DNA from 2 places in the Vibrio sp. R11-SG3-ISO9 genome. Region 2 is predicted to be linked to the other one. Evidence: predicted binding sites of a transcription regulator. Region 2 holds the regulator's gene; the other holds the start of a gene.
The links. The regulator MetJ, encoded in region 2, represses methionine synthesis genes. The targets are predictions, from matches to a motif close to TTAGACNTNTANANGTCTAA.

Region 1 (7,529 bases), on a different contig from region 2:
TACTTTACCTTCAACGAACTCAAGGAAAGCACCACCGCCAGTAGAGATGTAAGAAACGTCAGCTTTGATACCGAACTTGTCGATAGCTGCTAGCGTGTCACCACCACCTGCTACAGAGAAACCTGCAGACTCAGCGATTGCTTTAGAGATACCTGCTGTACCCGCTTCGAAGTTCTTGAATTCGAATACGCCTACAGGGCCGTTCCAAAGGATAGTTTTAGCGTTGCCGATGATTTCAGCTAGAGCCGCTGTTGATTCAGGACCTAGGTCGAAGATCATGTCGTCGTCTGCAACTTCAGAAACGTGCTTGATTTCAGCTTCTGCGTTCTCATCGAATGCTTTTGCACATGCTACGTCAGTTGCAACTGGGATAGCACACTCTTTCATTAGCTTTTGAGCTGTTTCAACTAGGTCTGCTTCGTATAGAGACTTACCTACGTTGTGGCCTTCAGCAGCGATGAACGTGTTCGCGATACCACCACCAACTACAAGTTGGTCAGCAACTTTAGATAGAGACTCAAGAACAGTCAGTTTAGTAGAAACTTTAGAACCACCAACGATAGCAACTAGTGGACGCTCTGGGTTATCCATTGCTTTACCTAGTGCTTCTAGCTCAGCAGCAAGAAGAGGACCAGCACATGCTACAGGAGCGTGAGTACCAACACCGTGAGTAGATGCTTGTGCACGGTGAGCCGTACCGAATGCATCCATTACGAAGATGTCACATAGAGATGCGTATGCTTTAGATAGCTCTTCTTCGTTCTTCTTCTCGCCTTTGTTGAAGCGAACGTTTTCTAGAACTACAAGCTCACCAGCGTTCAGCTCTAGGCCGTTTAGGTAATCTTTTGCTAGTTTAACGTCACACTCTAGAGCGTCGTTTAGGTAGTTAACTACAGGTTGTAGAGAGAACTCTTCGTTGTACTCGCCTTCCGTTGGGCGACCAAGGTGTGAAGTAACCATTACTTTTGCACCAGCTTCTAGACAAAGCTTGATAGTTGGTAGAGATGCAAGGATACGAGCATCTGAAGTTACTTTACCGTCTTTTACTGGTACGTTTAGGTCAGCACGGATAAATACGCGTTTACCTGCTAGTTCCAGGTCAGTCATCTTGATCACAGACATGATTTGTCCTCTCAAATTTAAATAAATATAAAGTTTTGGAAACTCAGCAACCCTGCTAAGCCTATAAATTCTTCAACTGGTCATAATATGTGGATACTTGGCATTTATTTCAAGCTTAAAAATAAATAATCCGCATATTTGCTTCCGGGCCTTACTTCTCGCCGTCAGAAGCTTGCATTGCAAGTACCGTATCCAGCATTCGGTTTGCAAAGCCCCATTCGTTATCACACCACACTAGCATTTTTACTAAGTGGCCGTTGCTCACTCTGGTTTGAGTTCCATCCACAATCGCGCTATGGGGATCATGATTAAAGTCGATGGATACGAGCGGCGCTTCAGTATAGTCAACGATGTTGTGTAATGTACACTGAGATGCGTTAACAATGGTTTGATTTACGTCATTAACTTTCACATTCGTATTAATTGTGACACTTAAATCCATTGCTGTAACGTTAACCGTTGGTACTCGCACAGAAATCGCTTCAAACTTGTTAGAAAATTTCGGAAAGATTCGCTCAATACCTTTATGAAGTTTGGTATCAACCGGAATAATAGATTGGCTCGCGGCTCGGGTACGACGCAAGTCCGAGTGGTAGGCGTCAATCACTTGCTGGTCATTCATCGACGAGTGAATCGTGGTGATAGTGCCAGAATCAATACCAAACGCCTCATCAAGAACCTTGATGATGGGTACGATACAGTTGGTGGTACATGAACCATTGGAAACAATGCGATCGCTGGCTTTGATGGTGTCGTGATTAACGCCATAAATAATAGTGTTGTCGAGATCGTTCGCACCTGGGTGTGAGAACAGCACCTTTTTAGCGCCAGCTTCGATATGAGCGAGGCCATCGGCACGGCAACCATACACGCCGGTACAATCAAGCACGATATCCACTTCAAGATCGCGCCAAGGGAGTAGGTCAATTTCAGCTAAATGGAGAATACGAACAGTATCAATTTCACCACTATCATGATGAATATAAATATGCTCTTGATCATTCGAGATTTTCTTGCCGAAACGGCCGTGACTGGTGTCGTATTGAAGCAGATGAGCCATAGCATCAGGTTGTGCTAACTCATTAACAGCGACGACTTTGATTTGTTGGCTTTTGCCACTTTCATAAAGCGCTCTTAGAACATTGCGCCCTATTCTTCCAAATCCGTTGATTGCGACTTTTAGCATAGTTCCATACATCTAACCAAAATTTCGTGCAACAGATGATAACCGAATCCTACCTAAAAGGCATTAGTTGAGTGATCTAACTCGCTAAAAATAATTCATAACGGCCATCAATGGTCGGCTGACAATATACTGATTATGAAGATGAGCTCATCAAACTCTACGGCTGTTTTTCCTCTCGTTTTTCAACCAAAGGGAAAGGTTATGTCTGGATACCCAGCGACTCATTTTTGTAAAAAGTGCAACAAAGAAACACCACACAGAGAAATACTTGTTCGCCAACCCAGCAGCTATGACCAAGATAAAACATGGTTCGGCAAAGTAAAATTGTTTGCCCACGCTATCATCAATGGTGGTCACTACTACAACATGGATCGCTACGTGACATGCAAAGTATGTGGGACTAAAGAGCTGGATAACTGGGGAAGTGAGTTCGAGTAACCTGCTTTCGTTGCAATCAATAAAAAAACCGAGCTATCAAAGCTCGGTTTTCTATTTTCACTTCAGCACTAAGGCCTTCGTGGATAACTCACATTAAGCTAGAAGCTCTTGAGCTGTGCTTACTACGTTTTCAGTAGTAAAGCCGAACATCTTGAATAGTTCGCCAGCTGGTGCAGATTCACCGAATGTTGTCATACCGATGATACGACCATCGAAGCCAACGTACTTGTACCAGAAGTCAGCAATGCCCGCTTCGATAGCGATACGTGCTGTTACGTCTGATGGTAGAACTTCTTCGCGGTACGCTGCGTCTTGCTTGTCGAATGCATCAGTAGATGGCATTGAAACAACGCGTACTTTTTTGCCTTCAGCCGTTAGTTGCGCGGCAGCTTCTACTGCTAGCTCAACCTCAGAACCCGTTGCGATAAGGATAAGCTCTGGCTTACCTTCACAGTCTTTCAGGATGTAAGCACCTTTCGCGATGTTCGCTACTTGCTCTGCATCACGAGGTTGCTGTGCAAGGTTTTGACGAGAGAAGATTAGAGACGTTGGTGCGTCTTTACGCTCGATAGCCAGTTTCCAAGCCACTGCAGACTCAACCTGGTCACATGGACGCCATGTGCTCATGTTCGGTGTTAGACGTAGTGATGCCATTTGCTCAACTGGTTGGTGAGTTGGGCCATCTTCACCAAGACCGATAGAATCGTGCGTGTAAACTTGGATGTTCTGAACTTTCATCAGAGCAGCCATACGCATTGCGTTACGAGCGTATTCCATGAACATTAGGAATGTTGCACCGTAAGGTACGAAACCACCGTGCAGAGCGATACCGTTCATGATAGCTGTCATACCGAATTCACGTACACCGTAGTGGATGTAGTTACCAGAGAAGTCATTTGCTTCTAGAGACTTAGAACCAGACCACATAGTTAGGTTCGAAGGTGCTAGGTCAGCAGAGCCGCCCATAAATTCTGGAAGCATTTGACCAAACGCTTCTAGTGCGTTTTGAGATGCCTTACGTGATGCGATATCAGCAGGGTTTGCTTGAAGATCAGCAATGATTTGGTTTGCCTTCTCTTCCCACTCAGCTGGTAGTTCGCCATTCAGACGACGCTTAAGTTCTGCTGCTTCTGCTGGGTAAGCCGCTGCGTACGCGTCAAATTTCGCGTTCCAAGCCGCTTCTTTCTCAGCACCAGCTTCTTTTGCATCCCACTCAGCGTAGATGTCTGCAGGAACTTCAAATGGACCGTGAGCCCAGCCTAGTGCTTCTTTAGTTGCTGCGATTTCGTCGTGACCTAGTGGTGCGCCGTGACAGTCGTGAGAGCCTGATTTGTTTGGTGAACCAAAACCGATGATCGTTTTAGTACAGATAAGCGTAGGACGAGGGTCTGCTTTAGCCGCCTCGATTGCAGCATTGATCGCTTCGATATCGTGACCGTCTACTGCTGGGATTACGTGCCAGCCGTATGCTTCAAAACGCTTAGGCGTGTCGTCAGAGAACCAACCTTCAACTTCACCATCGATAGAGATGCCGTTGTCATCCCAGAAAGCGATAAGCTTACCAAGACCTAGCGTACCTGCTAGAGAACATGCTTCGTGAGAGATACCTTCCATCAGACAGCCATCACCCATGAATGCATAAGTGAAGTGGTCAACGATGTCGTGGCCTTCTTTGTTGAACTGAGCAGCAAGTGCTTTCTCAGCCATCGCCATACCAACTGCGTTAGTGATGCCTTGGCCTAGAGGACCAGTTGTCGTTTCGATACCTGGTGCGTAGCCATACTCTGGGTGACCCGGAGTCTTAGAGTGCAGTTGACGGAAGTTTTTAAGATCTTCGATTGATAGCTCATAACCGCTTAGGTGAAGCAGAGAGTAAATTAGCATCGAGCCGTGGCCGTTTGACAATACAAAACGGTCGCGGTCTGCCCACTCTGGATTTGCTGGGTTGTGGTTCAAGTGACCACGCCAAAGAACTTCAGCGATGTCAGCCATACCCATAGGTGCGCCTGGGTGGCCTGAATTAGCTTGTTGAACACCGTCCATACTAAGTGCGCGGATTGCATTTGCGAGATCTTTACGAGAAGGCATGTCTGCTCCTGAGTGCATAAGCGATTTGAAAAATGAGAAATAATTGCTAGTTATTAGCGCGGTTATTCTCTCAAACGCCTATGGCGACTGCAAACGTTTTGCTGAGGTTTTCAAGGTCAGTTTTCGCACTTTTACAACATTTCCCTAGTTTTTAACGAACTAGCACAAGTGAGAAAGCAATCGTTTGGTTATGACATATCATAAAAAAGAGCTTGTAATTCGACCGTTGGAATTTAGAATAGACGTCTAGATGTAGAAACACCTACAGAAATTATTGAATTTAATCTCGGCGCAACCCTATGCGACGCAGATAGAAACTTTGCACCTAATACTAAAAGTGGAGCTCTCATGGCTAAGCACCTTTTCACTTCTGAATCTGTTTCAGAAGGCCATCCAGATAAAATTGCAGACCAAATCTCTGATGCTGTTCTTGATGCCATCTTAGAACAGGATCCAAAAGCACGTGTTGCTTGTGAGACATACGTGAAAACGGGCATGGTTATGGTTGGCGGTGAAGTAACAACGTCTGCGTGGGTTGATATCGAAGAGATCACTCGTGAAACCGTTCGTGAAATTGGTTACGTTCACTCTGACATGGGCTTTGATGCTGACTCTTGTGCTGTACTAAACACAATTGGTAAGCAGTCTCCAGACATCAACCAAGGTGTTGATAAAGCTGACCCTAAAGAGCAAGGTGCTGGTGACCAAGGCATCATGTTTGGTTACGCAACAAACGAAACTGAAATCCTAATGCCAGCACCAATTACTTACTCTCACCGCCTTGTTGAGAAACAAGCTGAAGTACGTAAAAGCGGCAAGCTAGACTTCCTTCGTCCAGATGCGAAATCACAAGTTACTTTCCAGTACGACCAAGGCAAGATCGTTGGTATCGATGCTGTTGTTCTTTCAACGCAACACTGTGATTCAGTAACAACTCCTGATCTACGTGAAGCAGTAATGGAAGAGATCATCAAGCCAGTACTACCTTCTGAGTGGATCAACAAAGACACTAACTTCTTCATCAACCCAACTGGCCGTTTCGTAATCGGTGGCCCAATGGGTGACTGTGGTCTAACTGGTCGTAAGATCATTGTTGATACCTACGGCGGCGCAGCTCGTCACGGTGGTGGTGCATTCTCTGGTAAAGATCCATCAAAGGTTGACCGTTCTGCAGCTTACGCAGCTCGTTACGTTGCTAAAAACATCGTTGCAGCTGGCATGGCAGACCGTTGTGAAATCCAACTTTCTTACGCTATCGGTGTTGCTGATCCAACATCTATCATGGTTGAAACTTTCGGTACTGAGAAAGTACCTCATGACATCATCATTGAAGCAGTTCGTCAAAACTTCGACCTACGCCCATACGGCCTTCAAGAGATGCTGAACCTTCTTCAGCCTATCTACAAGAAGACGGCAGCTTACGGCCACTTCGGTCGCGAAGAGTTCCCATGGGAAGCAACAGACAAAGCAGCAATCCTAGCTGACTTCGCTGGCCTAAAATAATTTAACGCCACGCAAAAAATTTCCAAAAGCCCTTACTCGTTAGTAAGGGCTTTATTTTTATACAGTTACCTCAAATACCCCACCACATTTCGTCCACTTCTCTTCTTATACCCCACTTAAAAACACCCCGGATAATTTGTGTTTTTTGACAGTAGTGACAATAGTTAAAGTACTCCTAGGCGATCAAGCTCACATTTGGTGCAACAACTGGTTAGGTTACACCCCGTTAGGAAACACGAGACAACTCTCTAGGACATGATATTCCAATAACAGCTCAGCCAAGATGACTCGCTGCCAGCCGCTGTGAAGACATACGAGGTTGAATTTAGGACGTTATTTTAACTAAGGGGAAGTTATGCCTCGTACTGCAAATCCATCCGATTTTAAAAAAGACAAAAATAGGGTGAGTGACAGTGAATACGCTCGCACTATTCCGTGTAACCAAGTCAGTATTTCTGCGCCCTTTCATTGGCTTTCACTCGCGCTTCACGATTTAGTGCGAATGCCGATGATCAGTGCATTCTATGGTTTATGTTTTATGGCAGCTGCCGTGGCGATTGTTCAGCTTGTTCAGTGGCAAGGCACACACCTAGTGGTTATGCCGAGCCTGATCGTCTACATGCTGATTGGGCCATTTTTAGCACTCGGCTTATATGATGCTAGCTGGGAAAGAGAGAAAGGCCACAACGCCAGCCTATTTCACTCAATGAAGGCAATCACTCGCAACTCAACTCACCAATGGGCATTTGCCATTGTGCTAATGGTAGCGATGATTTTCTGGATGAGAATCGCGGCCCTGTTACATGCTCTGTACCCATCAGTGCAAGGTGCACCACTTGCTGAGTTTGCCCCATTCTTGATAACAGGCTCTGTCGTGGGCTTTGTCATTGCTAGCCTTATTTTTAGTATCTCAGCCTTCTCGATTCCACTAATGATGGAGCGCCGAGTCGACGTAATGAGTGCGATATTCACTAGCTTCAACGCGGTGAAATCTAACCTACCAGCTATGGTAGTATGGGCTGCCATCATTTGCGGCGGTATCTTAATTGGTTTTGCCACTTACGGTGTCGGTATGATCGTGACCATGCCACTACTCGGCTATGGTACATGGCACGCCTACCATGAGACCATCAAGAAAAAGCACCACATGTAATACCTGATCTACATCGGGAGCAATGATAGGATAAGGCCT
Region 2 (7,529 bases):
CAGAATGTATTGAATACGATTTAATGTCAACAGATCCATTATGAATTTTTCTCAAGTTGATCGTGAGGAATCTTCAAGTCGATAAGTGGGTCACAAAGCAATAATAACGTACAAAAAAGGCTGAAAAACACATTGTGCTTTCAGCCTTATTTATCTTAGTGGATAGTATGCTATTTACGCTAACAAACCATCGATCCGAGCTTTAGAATAATCGTTCTTAGTCTTAGAACAAGCTCGACATTCTATTCAAATCAGACTGAATCGCACCGGCCGTTACCTCACGTCCTGCACCAGGACCGCGAATCACCAATGGGTTATCTTTGTACCACTTACTCTCAATCGCAAAGATGTTGTCACATGGCAACAGGTTCGCCAGGGCGTGCTCTTTCGATAGCGCTTCTACACCTACCGTTGCCTTACCATTCTTCTCAAGGCGTGCAACATAACGTAGTACCTTATGCTGTGACTGAGCCTTCTCTAGACGCTCAGCCAGCACTTCGCTCAATACTGATGCTTTATCAAAGAAGTCATCGACAGAGAGATCTTGCAGCTCTTCAGGTACCAAAGATTCCACTTTGACGTTCTCAGGTTCAATATCTAGACCAGATTCACGCGCCAGAATAACCAGCTTACGCATCACATCCGAACCATCAAGGTCAGAGCGAGGGTCTGGCTCAGTTAAGCCTTGTTGCCACGCTAGGTCCACCAATTCGCTAAATGGTACTGAGCCATCAAATTGTTGGAACAACCAAGATAGAGTGCCAGAGAAGATGCCTGACAGCGCAATGATGTCATCACCACTCTCACGCAAGTCGCGAACAGTATGGTTGATCGGTAAGCCTGCACCTACTGTCGCGTTGTACAACCAATGGCGGCTGATCTTCGCGAACGCGTCTTGTACCTGATGGTAGTAATCACTCGATGCAGAGCCCGCGACTTTGTTGGCAGAAATTAGGTGGATACCTTGTTGAGCGATGTCCAAATACTTGTCAGCCAGTACCTTGCTCGCCGTTACATCCAATACCACCACTTCATCATAGCCTTGAATTGAACCTAACTTGGTTAACCACTCGCCGTCCGAATACTCGACTGCCTCGTCACCAAAGCGATCGACGACTGCACGAGCATCGATACCTTGTTCGTCGTACCAATAAGTTTGACTATCCACCACCGCAACCAACTCAAAGTTCATGCCGCGACGCTTTTCTAGCTCAACCTTTTGCTCAGCGAACAGTGATAGCCAGCTTGAGCCGATGTTACCCTTACCACACAGCGCAATCGCAACGCGCTTCTGAGCTTGAAACAATTGAGAGTGAATACCTTTCACTAAGGTTTCAGTTTCCGACTTACGAACGACGGCCACCAAGCTTAAACGTGATTGAGACTCTGAGATAAACTCAACCGGTGCGCTCTTAAGTTGTTGGTAGAAACCGTAGCAGTGATTCGGGTTCTTAGTTACACCAGCCCCTACAGCAGCAACCAGTGAGTAACCCTCTTTAAGTTTGATTTCCGCTTCAATCGCGTGGTCTTGGAGATATTCAAGCGCTCCACCCGCGATCTCTTCAGTGTAGGCGAGACGCAAACAGTTTTGGTCCGCTTGTAGCTCATAAGCCAATGGTTCAAGTTGAGCACGCTTAAGCCCTTCAAGCACTTCAGTCTCAAGGCGCTCAAAGTCATGACCGTGACCAAAAGTCAGTTGAATAAGTAATACATCATCTAGAGAAGTGATGATCTTAGCGCCGCGACCCGACGCTAATACACGCTCAATCTGTGTTGAACCTGACTCCGGCTGATAGCTGCAGCGTAAGCTGAGATCCATAGCACTCTGAGCGACGGGCTGTAAAGTGCGACTGTGGAGCACAGGCGCCGCCAGACGCGCTAGCTCACTTGCTTCATCGAGACGCAGTAAAGGCAGCAGACAAGCATCAGAAACCAATCTTGGATCGGCACTGTAAACACCAGCAACATCACTCCAGATAGTCACACGATCGACTTCTGCTAATGCACCAATCACTGTCGCTGAGTAATCTGAACCATTGCGACCTAGTAGTACGGTTTCACCGACACTGTTTTGCGCCATAAAACCGGTAATCACTACACGACAATGCGAGTGTTGAGCAAGAGACTCTTTAATCAATGCGTATGAGCGAGCGCGGTCTACTTCCGGTTGAGCGCCCGCTTCTGCACGTAGAAAATCTCGTGCATCTTGAGCTACCGCTTGGAGATCGCTCTGACAAAGAAGTGCCGCTAGTAAGCGAGACGACCACACCTCACCATGCCCCAATACCGCCGCTTTTTGCGCCTCATTCAATGGCGCGGTTAGTTCACCTAAAGCCGTGAACTCTCGCTGTAGGGTTGCAGTTAACTGCTCTGCTACTTCGCCCTCTAATAGTTCAGAAACCAGCTCTAGTTGGAACTGACGCAGAGATTGCAGACACTCATGAGCCAAGCGTCCATCTTTATCTAGCGCCTCTAAAAATTCGATCAATCGGTTAGTGGTTTTGCCTGCCGCAGACACCACAACCAAGTCTGTTTCACTAGAGTACTCTTTGAGAATACTGACTACACGTTGATAGCACTCAGGGTTTGCCAAACTGCTACCACCAAATTTATGCAATTGGCGAAAGTTAGCCATTACTTGCTCTCCCCGTTATCGATGAACTGCTGCGCTTTGGCAAAGGCTTGTTCAAGGTCAGCAATCAGGTCTTCTGCGTCTTCAAGGCCTACCGAGAGCCTCAGAAGTTGATGAGACACACCCGCTTCCGCCAGAGCTTCTTCGCCCATTGCGCGGTGTGTCATTGAAGCTGGGTGACAAATCAAGCTCTCGACACCACCCAGAGACTCTGCCAGTGAAAACAGCTCTAACTCACCAACAAAGTGTTTCAACGCCTCGAAAGAGCCAGCAAATTCAAAACTCAGCATAGACCCAAAACCAGACTGCTGCTTCTTAGCAATCTCATGACCCGGATGCTCAGGCAGGCTCGGGTGATAAATGGTATCAACCAAAGGTTGTTTCTGTAGCGCCGTTAGAATCTCACGAGAGCTCTCTTCATGAACACGCATACGCGCACCTAGTGTACGGATACCACGCAGCGTCATGTAGCTATCAAATGGTGTCCCCGTTGCACCAATACAGTTACCCCACCAAGCCAGCTCTTCAGCGTGCGCTTCGGTTTTAGTAATCACTACGCCGCCGATCACATCTGAGTGACCATTGATGTACTTAGTCGTTGAATGGATAACAAAGTCAGCACCAAGCTCTAGAGGCTTTTGGAACACAGGAGTCAAGAAGGTGTTATCAACCGCCACCAGCGCCCCCACCTCTTTTGCCTTGCGGCAGGTTTCTTCAATGTCGACGACACGTACCAGTGGGTTTGATGGCGTTTCCAACAAGATCAATTTAGGCTTGAGTGCGATCGCTGCATCGAATGCGGCTTGATCCGATTGATCGACAAACAGAACCTTAAAGTCACCCTTTTGTGAGCGTGTATTGAAAAGACGATAAGTACCACCGTAGCAGTCGTGTGGTGCCACGATCAGATCATCGCTACCAAGGAAAGCGGAAACCCAAAGGTTTAATGCAGAAGTACCACAGTTGGTCACAACTGCCCCCTTACCAGACTCCAACTCAAACAGGGCTGTTTCTAGCAAGCCACGGTTTGGGTTACCTGAGCGAGTGTAATCATACTTAGGCACTTCACCAAAAGCGGGAAAACCGTAGTTAGTCGACAGATAAATTGGTGGAACAACGGCATGATGTTGAGTGTCTGACTCGATACCAGTACGTACGGCGATGGTTGCTGGTTTCCGGCTGCTCATAGGTGTTTCCTTACAGGTTTTGGCGTCTGAGAATCACAGCAGCTTGTCGGGGTTTTGCGGCTGTGTTAGATATATGTTATTCACTTTACTTTCATAAGAATGAGACGTCAACACTTCTAGACGTCTATATGTCTTTGCTTATGGCGGTAAATCCCGCTAAAATCACCCCTATTAATTTAATCTAACAACTAAAGTGATGAAGGTACGCAATGGCCGACTGGAATGGTGAATACATAAGCCCATATGCTGAGCATGGAAAGAAAAGCGAACAAGTAAAGAAAATTACAGTTTCTATCCCTCTAAAAGTGTTAAAGGTTCTAACTGACGAGCGTACCCGCCGCCAGATTAACAACCTACGCCATGCAACAAACAGTGAGCTGCTATGTGAAGCCTTTCTGCATGCATATACTGGCCAGCCTCTACCAACAGATGAAGACCTGCGTAAAGACCGCCCAGACGATATCCCAGCTGAAGTGAAAAAGCTGATGACAGAGATGGGTATCGAGTTCGAAGCGTTTGATGAAGAATAATCATAACTCAGTCACTACCTTCAACATTTGATTCGCTTTAGCTGAACCATATCGATTGCCGAAATCATCTAGCATGAATTTCTGGCATAAAAAAACCGACTCCAGATGAGTCGGTTTTTTATTATTCTCTTCGCTCTACTACACGATGGCTATGCCATGTAGTTTGCTGGTATCTCAATACGAGCCACACCTGAATCAACCGCCGCCTGTGCAACTGCTTTTGCCACGCGAGGCAATAGACGTGGATCCATTGGCTTAGGAATGATGTAGCCTTTACCAAACTCAAGTGCATCAGCACCTGCTGCTTTTAGTACGTCTGCAGGTACTTCTTCTTTCGCAAGTTCACGAATCGCTTCCACTGCCGCTAGCTTCATTGCATCGTTGATCTCGCTTGCACGAACATCAAGAGCACCACGGAAGATGAATGGGAAACACAGAACGTTGTTTACTTGGTTCGGGTAATCACTACGGCCAGTACCCATGATAAGGTCGCTACGAACTTCGTGAGCAAGCTCTGGCTTGATCTCTGGATCTGGGTTAGAACACGCGAATACGATCGGCTTGTCAGCCATCAGCTTCAGCGATTCTGCTGGTAGCAGGTTAGGACCTGATACACCTAGGAATAGGTCTGCACCTTCAATGACATCTTCTAGAGTACGCTTGTCCGTGTTGTTCGCGAACAGCTGCTTGTATTCGTTCAGATCGTCACGACGAGTGTGAATCACGCCTTTACGATCTAGCATGTAGATCTTCTCACGCTGCGCGCCACACTTGATCAGCAGTTCCATACACGCAACTGCCGCTGCACCTGCACCCAAACAAACAATCTTACACTCTTCCAGCTTCTTACCTTGAAGCTCGATCGCGTTCAGCATACCCGCAGCAGTTACGATCGCCGTACCGTGTTGGTCATCGTGGAATACTGGAACGTCACAACGCTCGATTAGACGGCGTTCAATCTCAAAACAGTCTGGTGCTTTGATGTCTTCTAGGTTGATGCCACCGAATGTATCGGCAATGTTCGCTACCGTGTCAACGAACTCATCGATTGTGCGGTGTTTTACTTCAATATCGATAGAATCTAAACCTGCAAAACGCTTAAACAGTAGCGCTTTACCTTCCATTACTGGCTTAGAAGCAATAGGACCTAGGTTACCTAGGCCAAGAATCGCTGTACCGTTAGAGATAACTGCAACCATGTTGCCTTTACCTGTGTACTTATAAACGTTATCCACGTTCTGTGCGATTTCACGAACTGGCTCAGCCACACCTGGGCTGTAAGCAAGGGCCAGATCTTCTGCAGAATTTGCAGACTTTGTCAGTTCAACGGCAATTTTGCCAGGAATTGGGAACTCATGATAATCAAGAGCTTGCTGACGGAATTGTTCTTGAGGTGATAGTTCTTCAGATTGAGCTTGGAGAGTGTCATCAGACATGGGTGTAGGTTTCCTAGAATATTATTATTTGGGGGAATCCATTTTATATTAATGGATGTACTTCAAAGTTCCTAGGTGGTAAAGCCCCCTGTCTCATTAAAAAACGAGAATTCACTACTAATAAGACCAGTGCCCAGTTGAAATTACTAAACGCCAGATAACAAAAAAGGACACCGAAGTGTCCTTTTTCATGTCTACTAAGCGAGAATTACTTCTTGCTAGATAGAGCACCGAAACGCTTGTTGAAGCGATCTACACGGCCGCCTGTATCAACGATACGTTGCTTACCAGTGTAGAATGGGTGACATTTGTCACATACGTCTAGGTGGATAGAATCTTTACCTAGAGTAGAGTTGAATTCAAATGTGTTGCCGCAAGAGCAAGTAGCTGTTACAGCTTTGTATTCTGGGTGGATACCAACTTTCATGGGAAAACCTCAATTAGGCCGTGTCGCCATCCGATTCTAAGCCGGACACCACACGTTGTTAAAAAATAGATTAAAGACACCGCATCTCACGAAAACGTGATGAAGCCATACCTTTAAGGCGCAGTATAGTAATGAATCTGTGAGGCAGGATCAACCAGTTTGGATGATTTTTTCGCCACTATTGCATGATTTCTTCTTTTATTACCTTTTTATGCTTTGCATAACTCCATCATCGACTTTAGCAAACAAACTGCTTCTCGAATTTAACGTTCTTATCCTTTAGACTGGTCGCCCTGCACTCTCCAGAATTAACAAGCGAATTTATGCGTCCAACGATTGCCCGAGTGGCTCTGCCAGTCCCCCTAGATAGACAGTTTGACTACAAAATCCCAGGTCATTTGTTTCCTATCATTGGTGGGCGCGTCTCGGTTCCTTTTGGCCGCCAAACTCTGACAGGCATTGTCACTGCGTTGGTCAATGAATCTGAGTTTGAATTCGACAAGCTTAAACCAATTAAAGCCCTACTCGACAATCAACCCGTATGGCCTGACTCGGTATACTCCTTGTTGGTATGGTGCAGCCAGTTCTATCAATACCCATTAGGCGAAACCTTTGCTAACGCCCTGCCAAGCGCATTGCGTAAAGGTAAACCTGCAGACTTCGCGACACTGGTCGAGTGGCAAATCACACCACAGGGTAAAGATCAGTTAATGCAAGGCTTTGGACGCGCAGTCAAACAGGCCAAAGTAATGCACTTGCTTGAGAATGGCCCTGTTCCGCATCAAGAGTTTATTGACCAAGAGATCTCAAGCTCAGTACTCAAAACCCTTGAAGAGAAAGGCTGGATAGAGTCTCGCGAGAAAAAACCGACGCGTTATGCATGGCCGAGCGATCTTGAAAACGACCAAGACAAGCCAAAGCTCAACGAAGAGCAAGCTATCGCGATTGCGACAGTCAATAGCCAAACCGACTTTGGCTGTTTCCTATTAGAGGGTGTTACGGGTTCGGGCAAAACAGAAGTTTACCTAAACATGATTAAGCCGGTGCTAGAGCAAGGCAGACAAGCCTTAGTTTTGGTTCCTGAAATCGGCCTGACCCCGCAAACCATCAACCGCTTTAAAAAACGCTTTAACGTGCCGATTGAAGTCGTGCATTCAGGGTTAAATGACTCTGAGCGCCTAAACGCTTGGCTATCTGCTCGCGATAAGATCGCAGGCATTGTGATCGGCACTCGCTCGGCTCTGTTTACGCCATTTGCTGACCTCGGCATCATTATTGTCGACGAGGAACATGACGCGTCATATAAGCAGCAAGACA

Region 1: a site for MetJ is predicted at 5,073-5,092, ahead of metK (methionine adenosyltransferase). Genes of this name have one in related genera too.

The regions. Positions count from the first base shown of each region.
Region 1 is NZ_JCBDGU010000024.1:13,330-20,858, reverse strand. It holds gene AC6R05_RS07005 (phosphoglycerate kinase) at 1-1,122, opposite strand, end outside; gene epd (erythrose-4-phosphate dehydrogenase) at 1,274-2,308, opposite strand; gene AC6R05_RS06995 (hypothetical protein) at 2,510-2,746, shown strand; gene tkt (transketolase) at 2,840-4,834, opposite strand; gene metK (methionine adenosyltransferase) at 5,183-6,337, shown strand; gene AC6R05_RS06980 (DUF2189 domain-containing protein) at 6,693-7,490, shown strand.
Region 2 is NZ_JCBDGU010000012.1:70,546-78,074, reverse strand. It holds gene AC6R05_RS04805 (bifunctional aspartate kinase/homoserine dehydrogenase II) at 224-2,635, opposite strand; gene AC6R05_RS04800 (O-succinylhomoserine (thiol)-lyase) at 2,635-3,819, opposite strand; gene metJ (met regulon transcriptional regulator MetJ) at 4,029-4,349, shown strand; gene AC6R05_RS04790 (malic enzyme-like NAD(P)-binding protein) at 4,499-5,785, opposite strand; gene rpmE (50S ribosomal protein L31) at 5,994-6,212, opposite strand; gene priA (primosomal protein N') at 6,536-7,529, shown strand, end outside.